One region of the Alcanivorax sp. UBA3183 genome, then DNA from elsewhere that is predicted to be linked to it. Evidence: predicted binding sites of a transcription regulator. Region 1 holds the regulator's gene; the other holds the start of a gene.
The links. Region 1 encodes FNR, which switches genes on or off when oxygen is low (the NO sensors DNR and NnrR bind a similar motif). Its sites were predicted from a motif close to TTGATNTANATCAA; they were not measured.
Positions count from the first base shown of each region.

Region 2: B3Q33_RS00380 (bacteriohemerythrin) is a predicted target of FNR. The motif match lies at 2,448-2,461, and genes of this name have one in related genera.

Region 1 is NZ_DEXN01000009.1:71,533-79,657, reverse strand. It holds gene B3Q33_RS03475 (hypothetical protein) at 24-320, opposite strand; gene B3Q33_RS03470 (universal stress protein) at 337-1,254, opposite strand; gene fnr (fumarate/nitrate reduction transcriptional regulator Fnr) at 1,251-1,979, opposite strand; gene hemN (oxygen-independent coproporphyrinogen III oxidase) at 2,042-3,415, opposite strand; gene B3Q33_RS03455 (sulfite exporter TauE/SafE family protein) at 3,482-4,252, opposite strand; gene ccoS (cbb3-type cytochrome oxidase assembly protein CcoS) at 4,249-4,452, opposite strand; gene B3Q33_RS03445 (heavy metal translocating P-type ATPase) at 4,431-6,803, opposite strand; gene B3Q33_RS03440 (FixH family protein) at 6,800-7,318, opposite strand; gene ccoG (cytochrome c oxidase accessory protein CcoG) at 7,287-8,125, opposite strand, start outside.
Region 2 is NZ_DEXN01000003.1:54,755-62,879, forward strand. It holds gene B3Q33_RS00370 (TonB-dependent receptor family protein) at 1-987, shown strand, start outside; gene B3Q33_RS00375 (PepSY-associated TM helix domain-containing protein) at 1,003-2,373, shown strand; gene B3Q33_RS00380 (bacteriohemerythrin) at 2,524-2,988, shown strand; gene B3Q33_RS00385 (histone deacetylase family protein) at 3,131-4,228, shown strand; gene B3Q33_RS00390 (fumarylacetoacetate hydrolase family protein) at 4,468-5,166, opposite strand; gene B3Q33_RS00395 (FAD-binding oxidoreductase) at 5,159-6,553, opposite strand; gene serA (phosphoglycerate dehydrogenase) at 6,696-7,925, shown strand; gene B3Q33_RS00405 (COG3014 family protein) at 8,071-8,125, shown strand, end outside.

The sequences.
Region 1 (8,125 bases):
ACTGGGGCGCTCCTGAAACGGGGTCAGTCTCTGTCTTCAAACTCGCTGCGGGCGGCAAGCAAGCCGGTTTTCAAACCATCCCAGGCCAGTTCCACGCCGGCTTTGATGTCATCCCAGGCATCTTCGCCGTGAGACTCCAGTTTTTCCAGTTTGGCTTCCAGCTCGTCGCGACGATCCTGAATCTCCGCAATTTTTTGCTTCGCGTCGCTACGCCACTCTTCACGCTTGTCCCCCAACCGGGCGGTCAGGCGATCCAGCTGATAATCCCAGTCTTCCAGTTTCTGGCGAATGTTGTCGGCAAAGTCTTTCTTGTCTGTCATTACGTTATGCTCCTGATCAGGCTTGCCAGGGACTCTGGAAACCTTGGGGTTTGATGACCAGCACATCCGTGCTGGCACGGGTAATCACGGATTCTGCTGTGGCGCCCAGTAACAGCCTTTCCGGCAGGTTACGATGCACGGTGCCTACCACCAGTACGTCCATATCCTGTTCGTCACAGTATTTCGCCAGGGTCGGCGCCACCGGGCCGGTCAGCACGGTCATCTGGTCCGGGCCCAGGCCGTGGGCGGCACCAAATGCCTGAAAGCGATCACGGTAAAACTGGCGCACCTTTTCCATGCCGCCGCTGTAATCGGGAATCGCTTCGCCCACCAGCAGAATCAGGCTGTCGTCCATTTCATCGAGCACATGAGTAGCGCGCAGGGTGCCACCAAGATTGCCGGCAAAATGATTTGCCGCACCGAGCACGTTAACCGCCAGGGCATCCTGGGGCAGCTCTTCTGTACCCGGGTCCAGGGCGGCCAGAACTCTCGGTGCATTGGGCCACTGACGGCCATGAACACACAGCACCGGGCAGGGCGCCTTGCGAATCAATTGCCAGTCCCGCGGGATGAAAAGATGCCGGCGCAGGCCGCTTTCTTCACTGGTATGCACAACCACCATGGCGGGTTGCAGGTCGAGGATGCTCTCACGCAATGCGGCCATGCTGTCTTTGTGCCACAGAATGGAAAGCTGACAGCGCTCCCTATCGGTTAATTCACTGATCCTGTTTTGCCAGGCTTTGTGAATCTGTGCGCGGGCGGCGTCTTGTCGTTCATGGTCAACGCCAACGGCGCGAACCATAGCGGAGGAATAGGCATTGACCAGAACATGCAGTGGCGCCTTGGTGGAATCCGCCACCTGTCTGGCTTTGTATAGCGCAGGCTGGGGAGCCTTCAGATCACTGTCAAGAATGGCCAGTACCGGGGCGGTCACAGGCTTACTTCCAGACTCTGCTCTCCACAAAGGCTTCGCCGATTTAGGATCTCCACTTCACGTCCCTCCACGCGTAGCCAGCCATTTTGCTGGAAGCGGGTAAAGATGCGGCTGACAGTCTCCACCGCCAGGCCCAGATAATTGGCGATGTCATAGCGCGACATGGGAAGACGGAATGCCCGCTCGCTAAGACCTCGGCGTTGATGACGCGCTGACATGGAAATCAACAGGGATGCCACCCGGTCATCCGCATTTTTCTTGCTGAGCAGCATATGCAGCTCACGGTCTGAGCGAATTTCGTTACTCATCAGGCTGAAAAAATGGTGCTGCAGCGACGGGATACGCTGGGACAGCATTTCCAGTTTGGAGAATGGAATCTCGCACACCGTGGCGGTTTCCAGTGCCTTGGCGTTGGACATGTGGTGGGCGGTGCTAATGCCATCCATGCCAAGCACTTCACCGGGGAGATAAAAGCCGGTGACCTGCTCGTCGCCTTCATCGCTGAGCACATAGGTTTTCAAGGCGCCGGAGCGCACCGCGTAGACCGCCTGAAACTCGTCGGCGGCGCGAAACAGATGTTCGCCGCGTTTCAGGGGGCGGCCCCGATGAATGATGCGATCCAGCTCGTCGAGCTGTGTCGGCGCCACTGCCAGTGGAAGGCAGACAGGGCTGAGACTGCAATCATTGCAGGAAACATGTTGAGACACAGTGTGGCTCCGGTTGATGGCTGCGTATTACAAATTTCACCTTACATTATAGGGTTGGGTGAACAACAAGCGAATATAGTTCAAATGATGCGACTGAAGCGATTTTGGGCCTCGTTCTGGGTATAGCGATCAAAAGGCATCACCAGGGCCCGGCTTACCAGCCGGCCCTGCTCGGTGATCACCAGCCGCTGCTTGTCCACGCGCACCAGCCCCTGATCCTCAAACTCCACCCAGGAAGCCAGGGCATCCACAAAGTAGTCAGGGAAATTGATTTGCCACTGCTCACTGAACAGATTCATGTCCACGTACAGGTCGCACAACAGGCGCATGATAAGGTCGCGGCGCATCTGGTCATCGCGATCCAGGAGATAACCCTGTTCAATGGTGGAGTGGTGCTGATCAATGGCATCCGACCAATGACTTAATGATTTCATGTTCTGCGCGTAAAGATTGCCGATCTGGCTGATGGCACTGACCCCAAAGCCCAGCAAATCCGCATCCCCGTGGAGGGTGTATCCCTGAAAATTGCGGTGCAGAAGCCCGTTGCGCTGAGCCACGGCAATCTCGTCGCTTTCCAGAGCAAAGTGATCCATACCGATAAAGGTGTAGCCGGCATCCTGGAGGATGCGCCCGGCACGGACGAACATGGACAGCTTTTCTTCCGGGCTGGGCAAGGCCATATCCGGTATCTGCCGCTGAATTTTGAAGCGCGCCGGCAGATGGGCGTAGTTGTACAGGGAAATTCGCTCGGGCCGAAGGTCTGCAATCTGCTCGATGGTGCGGGCCAGACTGGATTCCGACTGCCAGGGGAGGCCGTAAATCAGATCGGTGTTAATGGATTTGAAACCGAAATCCCGCGCCCAGCCCATGGTCTGACGAATCATTTCATAGGGCTGGACCCGATTGACCGTCTGCTGCACACGCAAGTCCAGGTCCTGAACTCCGAGGCTGATGCGATTGAAGCCCAGGCCACGAAGCAGCCCCAGACGAGCCTGGTCCACGGTGCGTGGATCAATCTCGATGGCATAGTCGCCACGGTCATCTTCACGCAGGGTGAAGTGTCTGGCCATGTAATAGACCAGTTCGGTGATCTGGGCATCACTTAGAAAGGTGGGGGTGCCGCCACCCCAGTGAATCTGGGTGACCGGCCTTTGCCTGTCTACCTGTTCGGCGCGCAGGCCGATTTCCTGCTTCAGACGTTTCAGGTATTCCGCCGCTCTGCCACGGTTGGCGGTGACAACCCGATTGCAGGCGCAGTAATAGCAGACGGTGCTGCAGAACGGAATGTGCATATACAGCGACAACGGCCGGCGAGCGGCATTGCCAGCATCAATGGCCTCGGCATAATCCGACTCACTGACTTCCTCGTGAAACTGGGGAGCAGGCGGGTAAGACGTGTAGCGCGGTCCGGGACCGCCATGCCGGCTGATCAATGTTTTGTCCCAGGTAGCCACACCCGCTCTCCAGTTAAGTGATTTACTCCATTATTGCGGGCCCTGAATTGACTGTGTTGACCTGGATCAAGTCTCGGGCTGATGGTGGTGGCTGTGTTTGCCTGGATCGGCGGGACCAGGGTGGACGTGATGGGGCATCTGGCTCATGGACCAGGCCTGCCAGAAGAATGCCAGTGCCAGCAGAAACGTCAGCGATGCCGCCACCTTCGGCCAGATGCCGTTGCGGAAATGCTGCAGTCGGGAGGCGATCACACCGGTAATGGCCACGGGGATCACGGTTACCATACCGAAGACCAGCATCACCAATGCGCCAGCCGGTGCGCTGCCGGCCGTAACGGCAAGGGCCAGGGCAGTATAAATCAGGCCACAGGGCAGCAGGCCCCATAGTCCGCCCAGCGCCAGCGCCTTTAGCGGGTGATCTACCGGGAGTAGCCGCCGGGTCAGGGGCTGCAATCGGCGCCACAGCCCGGAACCAATCCCTTCCAGTTTTTTCAGCCACACGCCTTGCCCGAGCAGATAGCCACTGAGCAGCAGCATCAGAATCCCGGACAGGGTCAGCCCAATGGCCATGGAGGGACCAGGCAGCCAATCCAGCAACGCCTTGCCCAGCATCCCTGCCAGGCTACCAAGCACCATATAGGTCGATACCCGGCCGATGCCGAAGAGTAGTTGCCAGCCCCATAGCGACTTGCCCTGGCGGCGGGATTCTGGAATCGAGAAGGTGAGCGCGCTGCTGATACCGCCGCACATGCCGATACAGTGAACGCTGCCGGCAGAAGCCAGCAAAAGAGCACTGGCAAGCAGAGTCAGCAGGGATTCCGGGCTCGCTGGTATCATGAGTTCCGCTCGTTGTCGTGATCTGCAGCCTCTTTACTCGTAGGGAGGCCTTTGCGCTGTTCACGATCTTCGAACACCACCCGCCAAGAGGCATTATCCAGATCATCAAACTGATCCTTGCGCAGGGCCCAGAACAGGGCCCAGATCGCCCCGGCCAGAAACAGCAGTGCCAGAGGAATCAGCAGGAGGACGATTTCCATCGGGTAACTCGCGTTGCGTTGAGGGTGACCAGCAGTGAACTGGCAGACATGCCGATGGCCGCAGCCCAGGGCGGAACCCACCCGGCCACGGCAAAGGGCACCGCCAACAGATTATAGAGCAGGGCCCAGGTGAGATTCTGGCGAATGGTGCGCTGGCAACGCCTGGCAAGTGCAGGCAAAGCCGGTATCGCCTGCAGATTGTCCTTGAGCATATACAATCCTGCTGCCCGCTGGGCCAGGCTGGTGGCGTTGGCGGTGGCCACGGATACATCCGCCGCCAACATGGCCTCCGCATCATTGATGCCGTCACCCACCATCATTTGCGTCGTGGTCGTCTGCAGCTCCTTGAGCCAGCGGGTCTTGTCAGCGGGCTTCATGCCGGCACGCCATTCCTCCAGCGATAATTCCCTGGCCACCGGCCCGGCAGCGGCATCGTTGTCGCCGGTTGCCATGCGTACAGCCAACCCTTGCTGGCGAAGAGCCCGTGTTACCGCAGCACTCTCCTCGCGAATGCTGTCCTGCAGCCACAAATACAACTGCACGGCGCCGTCACGGCTCAGCTGCAGGCAGGTTGTACCGGGGCGAGCCTGTTGCGGTGCGCCGCTGATGCGCCATTGCTGGCCCTGAAGGTTGCCGGTAATACCATTTCCATCCGGCAGGATGTCTGTCATTTGTGGGTTGCGCGCAATGTCGCGAAAGGCCTGGGCCAGCGGGTGAGGGTTGTTCCATTCCAGAGCTGAAACAATGGCAAGCAGATCGGCCTTTTGCCCTTCACCGGCAACCTGGGTGTCCACCAACGAGAAACGTCCCAGAGTCAGCGTCCCGGTTTTATCAAAGAGAGCCCCTCCGATATGGGGTAATCGCAGCAGCTGGCGAGGCGATGCCACCAGCACTCCTTCGCGCAGGGCGGTACCCAGGGTCGCCGAAAGAGTCAGAGGTACAGCCAGCGCCAGCGCGCATGGGCAGGTGATCACCAGTACCGCCAGGGTGTGGTCAAAAGCCTCGCCGGGCCCGGCCGGCCAGTGCCAAAGCAACGTAAAGGCAGCCAGCAGAAGAACCGCAGCGGTAAAAAGTGGGGCGATGCGGTGCCAGTCACGGATCACATCCAGCCGCTCGCGGCTGGCCAGCTCCACCTGTTCAGAGATTCGGGCAATCTGACTGTGGTCTGCGGCGCACTCTGCCTGCAGCGTGATTGAGCCTTCCTGCAGGCGGGCTCCGGCCACCAGGCAAGAATGGAGCCCCCGGCTTATCGGCACAGATTCACCGGTCAGTGCCGCTTCATCGAAGGTGCCCTGGCCGTCGATGATACGGCCATCCACCGGTACCACATCACCCTGAATCAGCAGCAATCGGTCGCCGGCTGCCACCTGCCTGAGACTGACCCATTGCGCCTGATCACCACTGAGACGGCGAACCGCACGGGGCAGGGTATCGCCAAGCCTCGCATAGCCCGCATTAATAGCCTGGCGCTGACGGTGTTCCAGCCAGCGGCTGATCAACAGGAAGAAAACGAACATGGCGGCGGAATCGAAGTACACGTGGCTGCCGCCGGTGAACATGGCTACCAGGCTGCCGCCCCAGGCCAGGAAAAGAGCCAGGGCGACGGGGGTGTCCATGGTCAGATTGCGATTGCGCAACCCACGCCATGCGCCTTGAAAGAAGGGCCAGCCAGCATAAAAGACCACCGGGGTGGCGACAAAAAAGCTGGCCAGGCGGAAGACCCACTCGTAAACCGCATCCGAACCATCAAAGACGCCTATATACAACGCCATGGAATACATCATGGCCTGCATGGCGCCCAGTCCGGCCAGTATCAGCCTGCCCAGCAGGCGCTTGTGCTCGCGGCGATTGGCTGCGGTGGCGACAGGATCACCGGGCAGGCTCACGCCATAACCCAGTTGCTGGATGCGGCGGGCGGTTTCCCGGGCTTGCGGTGCCCCCTGGTAGTCCACTGTCAGTGTCATGCCCGCCAGATTGACACTGGCGCGACTGACACCAGGCTGTGTGGACAGGGCTTTTTCGATTAACCAGCTGCAGGCCGCACAGGTCAGTCCGCTCAGTTGCAGCTGCAGGCGTTCGCCGTCAGGCAGCGACGCACAGTGTGGCGCAAGCAGGTCGGGGATCTCGAACAGAGCCAGGTCCAGTTCTGCCCGGCGTGCATCCGGTGCCGGGGCTTCGTCCTGTCGAATCCGGTAATAGTCATCCAGCCCCATGCCGTAAATGGTCTCGATGGCGGCAGCACATCCCGGGCAGCAGGCATCACGGCTTCCCTCCGGGGTGCGGGCGGTGAAAGCACCAGACGGGGCAGGCTGCCCGCAGTGCCAGCAGGGTGGGGTGAGGCTCTGATTCATGGCTTGGTAGCGTGACCCAGGCGCACCGTACCGTCTTCAATGCTGCCACTTTGGTAAAGACGCCAGTGCCCCTCAGGGGTAGAGGCGGTAGCGATAAAACGGCCCATTGAGGGGAGAGCTCCGTCGCCACGAAAAACGCCATTGCCCTGGTGATGGAGTGTCAGCAACACATCCTTTTCCTTGAGGGTGGGGTGGCGCAGCGCCACGGTAATCAATTCTGGCGCAGGGATTCCGGCATCGCTGGTCAGCCTTGCCTGAACGCCGGCGCCCACCTGGGACAGCACCAGGCCAATGCCCAGTCGCGCGGCAATCTGTTCCTGTTCCGCGGAGCGGTTAATTCCACGGCCCTCCTTGTACCACTCGTCGACCACCGGGCTGTCTGCATTGATGACGGCAATATACAGGGTGGTCAGGCCGGCAATCACTGAACTGGCCGGCAGCAGAATGGCCAGCCAGAGCAGCGGGTATCGATACCAGGGGCGATCATCGACGTGGGGTGATGAAACGGGATTCATGCTGTTTCTCCAGGTCCGGGTCGTTCAGTGACCTTACTGAAAACCAGATGGTGGATGACTGCATTTCCACCTCATAGGGGTCATAACTTACCGTCACCGGCAATGACAGGTGCTGCCCGGGCTGGATAGTAAACTCAGTGCGGTTTTCCATGCGCAGCCCCTCAGGGCCTTCCAGACTCAGTGTATAACGATGGGCATCCTGGCCCTTGTTGAGAATTTCCAGGCGATAGACGTTCTCCACGCGGCCGCTGCTGGCAACCCGGAAAAGCTGATTGCGATCGCGCAGAACATCCACCTGCAAGGGCACACGGTTATAGAGCGTGGCCATAAACAGGGTAGCCATGGCCAGCAGGACAATGCCATAACCGATCAACCGGGGACGCAGCACCCGGGATTCCCTCCCTTCCAGCGCATTCTCGGTGGTGTAGCGGATCAAGCCCCTGGGCTTGTCGATGTGATCCATGACATCGTCGCAGGCATCAATACAGGCCGCGCAGGTAATGCATTCGTATTGGAGCCCATCGCGAATATCAATGCCTGTAGGGCAGACCTGAACACACAGTCCACAGTCAATGCAGTCGCCTTTTTCGACAGCCTGCGGCTCCTGATTGCGTTTCTTGCTACCCCGGCCACGGGGTTCGCCACGATCTTCGTCATAGGAAACGATGAGCGTTTCACGATCGAACATGACGCTCTGGAAACGGGCATAGGGGCACATATACAGGCACACCTGTTCGCGCATGAAACCGGCGTTCATATAAGTGGCAACGGTAAAGAAACCTACCCAGAACAATTCCCAGCCACCCC
Region 2 (8,125 bases), on a different contig from region 1:
GGCGGCAACTACACCCACAGCGGCGGCATCCGCGATGCCCTGACCACCAAAGTGGATAACAAGGCGGACAACCTGGAAATCTTCGCCATGGATCGCTGGCACTTTGCCGAGCGCTGGACACTGGTCTACGGGGCCCAGGCGGTCACCGGGAGCCGGGAGGTAGATAATGTAAACGTATCCTCCGGTGCACAACGCAATCCCAACGACACCTACGAATCCTTCAATCCGCGCCTTGGGGTGATCTACCAGGTGGCCGATCGCAGCGAGCTGTTCGCCAATGTGAGCAAGCTCTATGAGGCGCCCACCCTGTACGAGCTGGAAGACGAGGTCCAGGCGAACAATGACACCCTGGATGCCATGCAGGGTGTGGTCGGGGAAGTGGGAACCCGGGGTGTGGCACCGTTTGGCCAGGATAACGAGTGGAATTGGGAAGTGGCGGTCTACTACGCCCAGATCGAGGATGAAATTCTCTCTGTAGATAATCCGGCTGCACAGGGCACCAGCCTGGTCACCAACGTGGAAGACACCATCCACGCCGGCGTGGAAGCCCGGGTGGGTGCCAGCTTTGCCCTGGGCGATGGCCGCCACCGCATCGAACCGCTGTTGAGCATGACCTATAACGACTTCACCTTCGATAACGACCCGGTCTACGGCGACAACCAGCTGCCGGTGGCCCCGGTGTTCTTCATCAAGGGTGAAGTCATGTACCGCCATGCCAACGGTTTCTTTGCCGGCCCCACCTTCGACATCGTCGATGACCGTTTTGCCGACTTTGAAAACAGCTATGAGGTGGACGGCTACGAACTGGTTGGCCTGCGTACCGGTGTCACCCGTGATGCCTGGGAAGTCTATCTGGAAGGCCGCAACCTGACCGATGAAGCCTACGTGGCCAACCTGACCGTACGGAATGACGCGAACATCAACGATGCCCTTCTTCAGGCAGGCGAACCCCGTTCCGTGTTCGCGGGCATCCGCTTTGATTTCTGACGAGAGGGTCTGCCCATGAACGCTGTCAATCCAGCCGGATCCGGGCCCACCCGTTTCTACCGGGCGGTGTGGCGCTGGCATTTCCTGGTCGGCATGCTGGTGCTTCCCTTCCTGTTTATGTTGGCGTTCACCGGCCTGCTGATGTTGCTAAGCAAGCCGCTGGATACGGCCCTGAACGCGTCACTGCAGACGGTTGAAGCAGGGACCAATCCCCTGCTCGCCTCCGTGTTGCTGGAAACCGTGGAGCAACAATATCCGCATGCCGCAGTAAAACTCTACCTGCCGCCCCAGGCTGCCGATGAGTCCGCACGGTTTTCTCTGCAGCCCCATTCCCATGCCGGCCACGGTGGCCATCATGCGCCGGCCACCGTAGTCTATCTGAATCCCTATACCGGACAGATACTGGGTGACCGGGATCCCGCTGCCAGCCTCTATGCGCGTATCAAGACATTCCATGGCTCCCTGTTCCTCGGTGACCTGGGAGATGCCCTGATCGAAATCGCTGCCGGTCTGGCAGTACTGATGATCGTCACCGGCCTCTATCTGGCCTGGCCGAAGGGCGGCCTGCGCGCCCTGATTCCTTCCCGGACCGTCAGCAGCCGGGCGGACTGGCGCGGCTGGCACCTGGGCATTGGCTGGCTGATTGCCCTGCCGTTGTTGTTCTTCCTGATCTCCGGCCTGGCCTGGACCAACATCTGGGGTGGCAAACTGGTGCAACCCTGGGGTTCCCTGCCGGGCACCCGCTTTGATGCCACACAGGTGGTCCCGGAGGCCGTCGACAGCCATCACGCCATGAACGAAGCCGGCCTGCATCGCGTGCCCTGGGCGGTGGAGCAGACCCCCATGCCGCAGGGCAGTACGGGTGATGGGTCCCTGCGACTGGATGATGTGGTGAGTCAGGCCCGTGCACAGGGGTTCGGCAATTTCCGTGTGCATTTCCCGCAACAGGACAATGGTGTCTGGACGGTCTCGGCCACCACCATCGCCGGCGACCTGACAAACCCGATGGACGAGCGCATCCTGCACCTGGATCCCGCCACCGGCCAGGTTCTGCAGGAAATCCGCTTCGCCGACTATCCGGCCATGGGCAAAGCCATGGCCGCCTCCATTCCGCTGCACCAGGGGGACCTGGGTCTGTGGAACTGGCTGCTCAATCTGCTGCTGGTGACCCTGATACTGGCGCTCACCGTCACCGGGGCCCTGCTCTGGTGGAAGCGCCAGTCCCGCCGTGCCCCGCCCCGCGCCGAACCGGCCCCGGCACGCACCGTGGCTGTGATCATGCTGGTGGTGGCTCTGGCCTTCCCGCTCTCCGCCGCGGCCTTGCTGGCCATTATTCTGGTGGATGCGTTGCGGGCGTTACGCAAAGCCGCCCCAGCGGCACCGTAACAGGGGTGGCCCGTCGACGCCGGGAGGACGCAACGGCCGCCAGGCAGTTCCCCCCTGTCTTTCGCGCACAAACCTTGATCCATATCTACATTCGCCGTTTCGCCCCCTGCTAGCGTCAAGAACCTGCAGCACGGCAAACGGAGAGGGATCATGCGCATCGTATGGGGCCCGGCCTATGAGCTGGGTATCCTGGTCATCGACCAGCAGCACAAACGCATCGTGGACTACATCAACGACCTGGACCGTCTGGTCGGCCAACCTGGCGCCCAACTGGGCGTGGCCCGGGTGCTCTATGATCTGGTGGACTACACCGAATCCCACTTCAGCTTTGAGGAAGCGCTTATGGAGCGGGCCGGTTATGACGAGCTGGATGATCACCACTCTCTGCACCGCAAGTTCACCTTTCATATCGAGTCTCTGATGCGCCGCCATGAAGAAGGTGAAGCCGTGGCAGAGCCGCTATTGCAGGTGCTGGAGAAGTGGCTGTTGCATCATATTCTCGAAGAAGATCGTGACTATACGGAGCAGGTACGGGATTTTATCGACGGTATTGGTCGGGAACGGCTTGGCGGGTGGGTCAACGAGAATCTGCGCAAGCATTTTCGGGTGACGTAATCGCGGGTACAGCGTTATTGCCAAGCGCCGATCATGGCGCGATGGATGGAGCAGGTCGTGCAGCGGCTGGTCTGCGGTTGCGTTACGTAGGGAGTTACGCGGAGAATCAAGCGAGGACACACACAAAGTGAGGGAGTCACGAGTGGTAGAGTCGCGTAGCGTAACCGTGTTTTATGACGAGGTAATGCTCGGCCATAACCCCCAGGTGGATTTGCCCTTTCTTCCCAGCCGGGTGGAAAAGCGGGTAAGAAGTATTCTCGGTGGGCTGAACTTCAAATGGGACTACCCGGAACACCCCGGCCGGCTCACCGCCATCATGGACTTGCTCAAGCAGGAACCCATCGAGGGCGTACAGTTCCAGTCAGGCTCACCCGCCACCTACGAACAACTGGGACGTGTCCACACCACCACCTACCTGGATCATATCTTTTCCCTGGCAGGCAAACGCGCCTGGCTGGACAGCGACACCACCGCTGTTTCGCCGGAAAGTATTTCCGCAGCCAGCTCCGCGGCGGGGAATGCCATTGCCGCCGTGGAGAGCGTGGTAAAGGGCGAAACGAAAAGCGCATTCGCTCTGGTTCGTCCTCCCGGCCATCATGCCGAACCGGTGCGAGCGCGGGGATTCTGCCTGTTCAATAACGTGGCCGTGGCCGCCGCCCATGCCCAGGCAAAACTGGGTTGCGAGCGCATCCTGATTGTTGACTGGGATGTACACCACGGCAACGGCACCCAGGACATCTTTTGGGCCGACCCGGATGTACTGTTCTTCGACACCCACTGCGCCGCGCCATTTTATCCGGGCTCCGGTAATTTGAATGAGGTGGGCGCCGGCCTGGGTGAGGGGTATACGGTTAACGTTCCCTTGCCGGAGGCTTCTGGTGATATCGCCATGGAAAAAGCCTTCCGCGACATTTTGATTCCCGCTGCAGACCGTTTTGAGCCCGACCTGGTGCTGGTCTCTGCCGGCACCGATCCCCACCACAACGACATGGCGTTCAATCTGAGCTACGACGGCTTCGCCGCCCTCACCGGCATCGTCCAGGGCATTGCCGACAAACATTGTGACGGCCGCCTGGTACTGGTGCTTGAGGGTGGCTACAACCTGACCTCGCTCGCCCGCGGCGTACATACCATGCTGACCGTAATGGCCGGCGGCGATGTGCCGGAACTGATGGAATGCGGATTACGTGAGGTGATGGAAGCGGCGGAGTTTCATCGGGATGCGTTTGAGGAGGAGTAGGTATTGCGGGCTGTGCGGGTAGTATTTTTTGCTATCTGTAACCGCTAAATGGAGTCAAAAATTTCTGCGCTTGTACATGATCAAAGGCCTTACCCATTTTCCTGTTTTGATCATGTCACGCTGGGCAGTTAACTGCCCGGCATGGCCAACCACTAAAACAGTTTTCGCCATGAAAGCATCATGGTGATGTGCTCTGTTTCCATCGTCTCATCGGTGGAGTGGAAGCGGTGTTCGGGTCGTCAGGCGACGGAGCCGAACACCTGAATGATATTCCCCAGTCGCGCGGTAAACTTGTCGCCGCTGTTGAGCGGGCCGACGCCGGCGGGGGTGCCGGTGAAGACTACGTCGCCGGGTTCCAGGGTGAAGGTCTGGCTGATTTCGCTGAGTAACTCGAAGGTGGGGAACAGCATCTGGCCGGTGTGACCGTGCTGGCGCACCTCGTCGTTGATTTCCAGGGTGACGTTGAGTTTCTGCTTCACGGAAATGCCGCGGGCATCGATGAAACCGGATACCGGGGCGGCGCCGTCGAAGGCTTTGGCCCGTTCCCAGGGGTGGCCTTTTTCTTTCAGGGTGTTCTGTACGTCACGCAGGGTCAGGTCCAGGCCGACGGCGTAGCCGGCGATGCTGAAGCGGACGTTGTCCAGGTCGGTTTCCTTGTGAATCCGTTTGCCGATCAGCACTACCATTTCCACTTCGTGGTGCACCTCGCCCTGCCCTTTGGGCAACTCGAGGGGTTCGTGCAGGCTTACCAACGAGGTGGCCGGCTTCATGAACAGGATGGGGGCGTCCGGGACGTCATTGCCCAGTTCTCTGGCATGGTCGGCGTAGTTGCGGCCCACGCACACCACCTTGCCCACCGGGATGTCGATGGGCGCGCCGTCGATCCAGCGGTGTTTATAGCCGTCCTGATCCACCGGGGTGTTCACTTCATCAAACATCGAACAGTTTCCCCGGGTTCATGACGTTGTTGGGATCGAAGACGTGTTTTACCGCTTTCATGCAGGCGATTTCTTCCGGGCTGCGGGAATATTCCAGATAGGGTTTCTTGGTCATGCCCACGCCGTGCTCTGCAGAGATGGAGCCGTTGTATTTCTCGACAATTTCGAACACCCACTTGGAGACGTTGTTGCACTGGGCGAAGAAGTCTTCCTTGGCCAGGTCTGCGGGCTTGAGGATGTTCAGGTGCATGTTGCCGTCGCCGATGTGGCCGAACCAGACGATCTCGAAATCCGGGTAGGCGTCCTGCACCACGGTGTCGATGTCTTCCACGAAGTCCGGCACCTTGGAGACAGTGACCGAGATGTCGTTCTTGTAAGGGGTGTGCGGAGCGATGGATTCGGAGATGCGCTCACGCAGCTGCCACAGCTGGTCGAGCTGCTGCAGGGACTGGCTCATGACGCCGTCCAGCACCCAGCCTTCTTCCACGCACTTTTCGAAGATGGCCATGGCCTGATCGCCGGTGGCCTCTGACAGCTGTTCGAATTCCAGCAGGCAGTAGAACGGGCACTCGGTGTCGAAAGGTTTGGCAACGCCGTGTTCCAGCACGTGGGCCATGGCCTTGTCGGAGAAGAACTCGAAGGCGGTCAGGTCGATGTCCTGCTGGAAGGCGTGCAGGATCTTCATCACTTCGCGGAAACCCGGTGCACCCAGCACTAGCGCGGTCAGGTCTTTCGGTTCGCGGGCCAGTTTTACCGTGGCTTCTACCACAAAGCCCAGGGTGCCTTCGGCGCCGATGAACAGATGACGGAAGTCGTAGCCGGTGGCGTTCTTGATCAGGCCCTTGTTCAGGTCCAGCAGTTCGCCCTTGCCGGTGACCACTTTCAGGCCGGTGATCCAGTCGCGGGTCATGCCATAGCGAATCACCTTGATGCCACCGGCATTGGTGCCGATGTTGCCGCCGATCTGGCTGGAGCCGGCAGAGGCGAAGTCCACCGGGTAGAACAGGCCCTTCTCTTCGGCGAATTCCTGCAATTGCTGGGTGATGACGCCGGGCTGCACGGTGACGGCGCGGTCGAATTCGTTGAAATCGAGCACCTTGTTCATGCGATCGAAGGCCACCACCAGCTCGCCGTTGGCGGCTACCGCCCCGGCGGACAGGCCGGTGCGACCCCCGGAGGGCACCAGGTGCAGGCCGTGGTCGTTGGCGATTTCCACGATCTGCTGTACCTCGTCGATGGTCTCCGGCAGCGCTACCGCGCAGGGGGCCGGCGCCCATACCTTGGTCCAGTCGACCCCGTAGCGCTCCGCGCTTTGCGGGTCGGTAAGGAGGCGATTGCCAAGCAAATCAGTCAGTTGCTCCAGCGCAGCATGGGCATGGGCGGTCATCAACGGGTCTCCTGCAGGGGTAAAACGCACGATGTTGAGGCGTTCTCACGGCAACTTGAGCAATCCGACGGCTCGGCTGCTCTCAATTTGAGCGGGCTATGTTAACATACGCGCCCATTTCACAGGCTACCGAGACTGAATCATGGCCGATACTTCTCTTGAGAAGGACAAGATCCGCGTTCTCCTGCTCGAGGGCATCCACGAAAACGCCGTGGAGAACCTGAAAGCGCACGGCTATAGCAATGTGGAGCTGCTGCCCACCGCGCTGACCGGCAACGATCTGGCAGACAAGATCAAGGATGCCCATTTCGTCGGCATTCGCTCCCGCACCCAGCTCACCGAAGAGGTGTTCCAGGCTGCGGAGAAATTGATCGGTGTGGGTTGTTTCTGTATCGGTACCAATCAGGTGGATCTGAATGCCGCCCTGAAGCGTGGTATCCCGGTATTCAATGCCCCCTATTCCAACACCCGCTCGGTGGCTGAGCTGGTGATTGCCCACACCATCAACCTGATGCGTGGCATTCCCGAGAAGAACGCCTCTGCCCACCGCGGTGGCTGGCTGAAGTCTGCCAAGGACAGCTACGAGATCCGTGGCAAGACCCTGGGGATCGTGGGTTACGGCAACATTGGCGCTCAGGTGTCGGTGCTGGCCGAATCCATGGGCATGAAAGTGAAGTTCTACGACGTGATTCCCAAGTTGCCGCTGGGTAATGCCGAGCAGGTGAGCAGCCTCACCGAGCTGCTGGGGCAGTCCGACGTGGTCAGCCTGCATGTGCCGGACACCGCCGCCACCCGCTGGATGATCAAGGAAGAACAGATTCGCGCCATCAAGCCCAAGGGTTACCTGATCAACTATGCCCGCGGCAAAGTGGTGGACATCGATGCCCTGGCCGGTGCCCTGCGCGACGGCCACCTGCTGGGCGCTGCCATCGACGTGTTCCCGGAAGAGCCAAAGGGCAACGACGACGAGTTCATCAGCCCGCTGCGTGAATTCGACAACGTGATCCTGACCCCGCACATCGGTGGCTCCACCCAGGAAGCCCAGGTGAACATCGGCACCGAAGTGTCCGAGAAGCTGATTCGCTACTCCGATAACGGCGCCACCCTGGGCGCGGTGAACTTCCCGGAAGTGGCCCTGCCGGCTCACCCGGACATGCACCGTCTGCTGCACATTCACAAGAACGTGCCCGGCGTGCTCACCCAGATCAACACCGTGTTCTCCGAGAACGGCATCAACATCTGCGGTCAGTACCTGCAGACCAACGAAGAGATCGGTTACGTGGTCATCGACGTGGACAAGGGCTACAGCCAGCTGGCGCTGGAGAAGCTGCGCACCATTGATGGCACCATCCGCACCCGGGTGTTGTTCTAGACGACCCGGTGTTTCTGCAGGAGCGTTCGTTCGGGCGCTCCTGCGGAACTGTGAAACACTCGACAAAAAGCCGGTGGCGGGCTACCTTGCTTGCTCCGGCTTTTTTCGTATTTAACCTATGAGACGACTCAGGAAAGGATGCCTGTTGGTTGCAGGGCTGCTGGCATTGTCCGGCTGTGCCACAAACTCCCTGTTTGTGC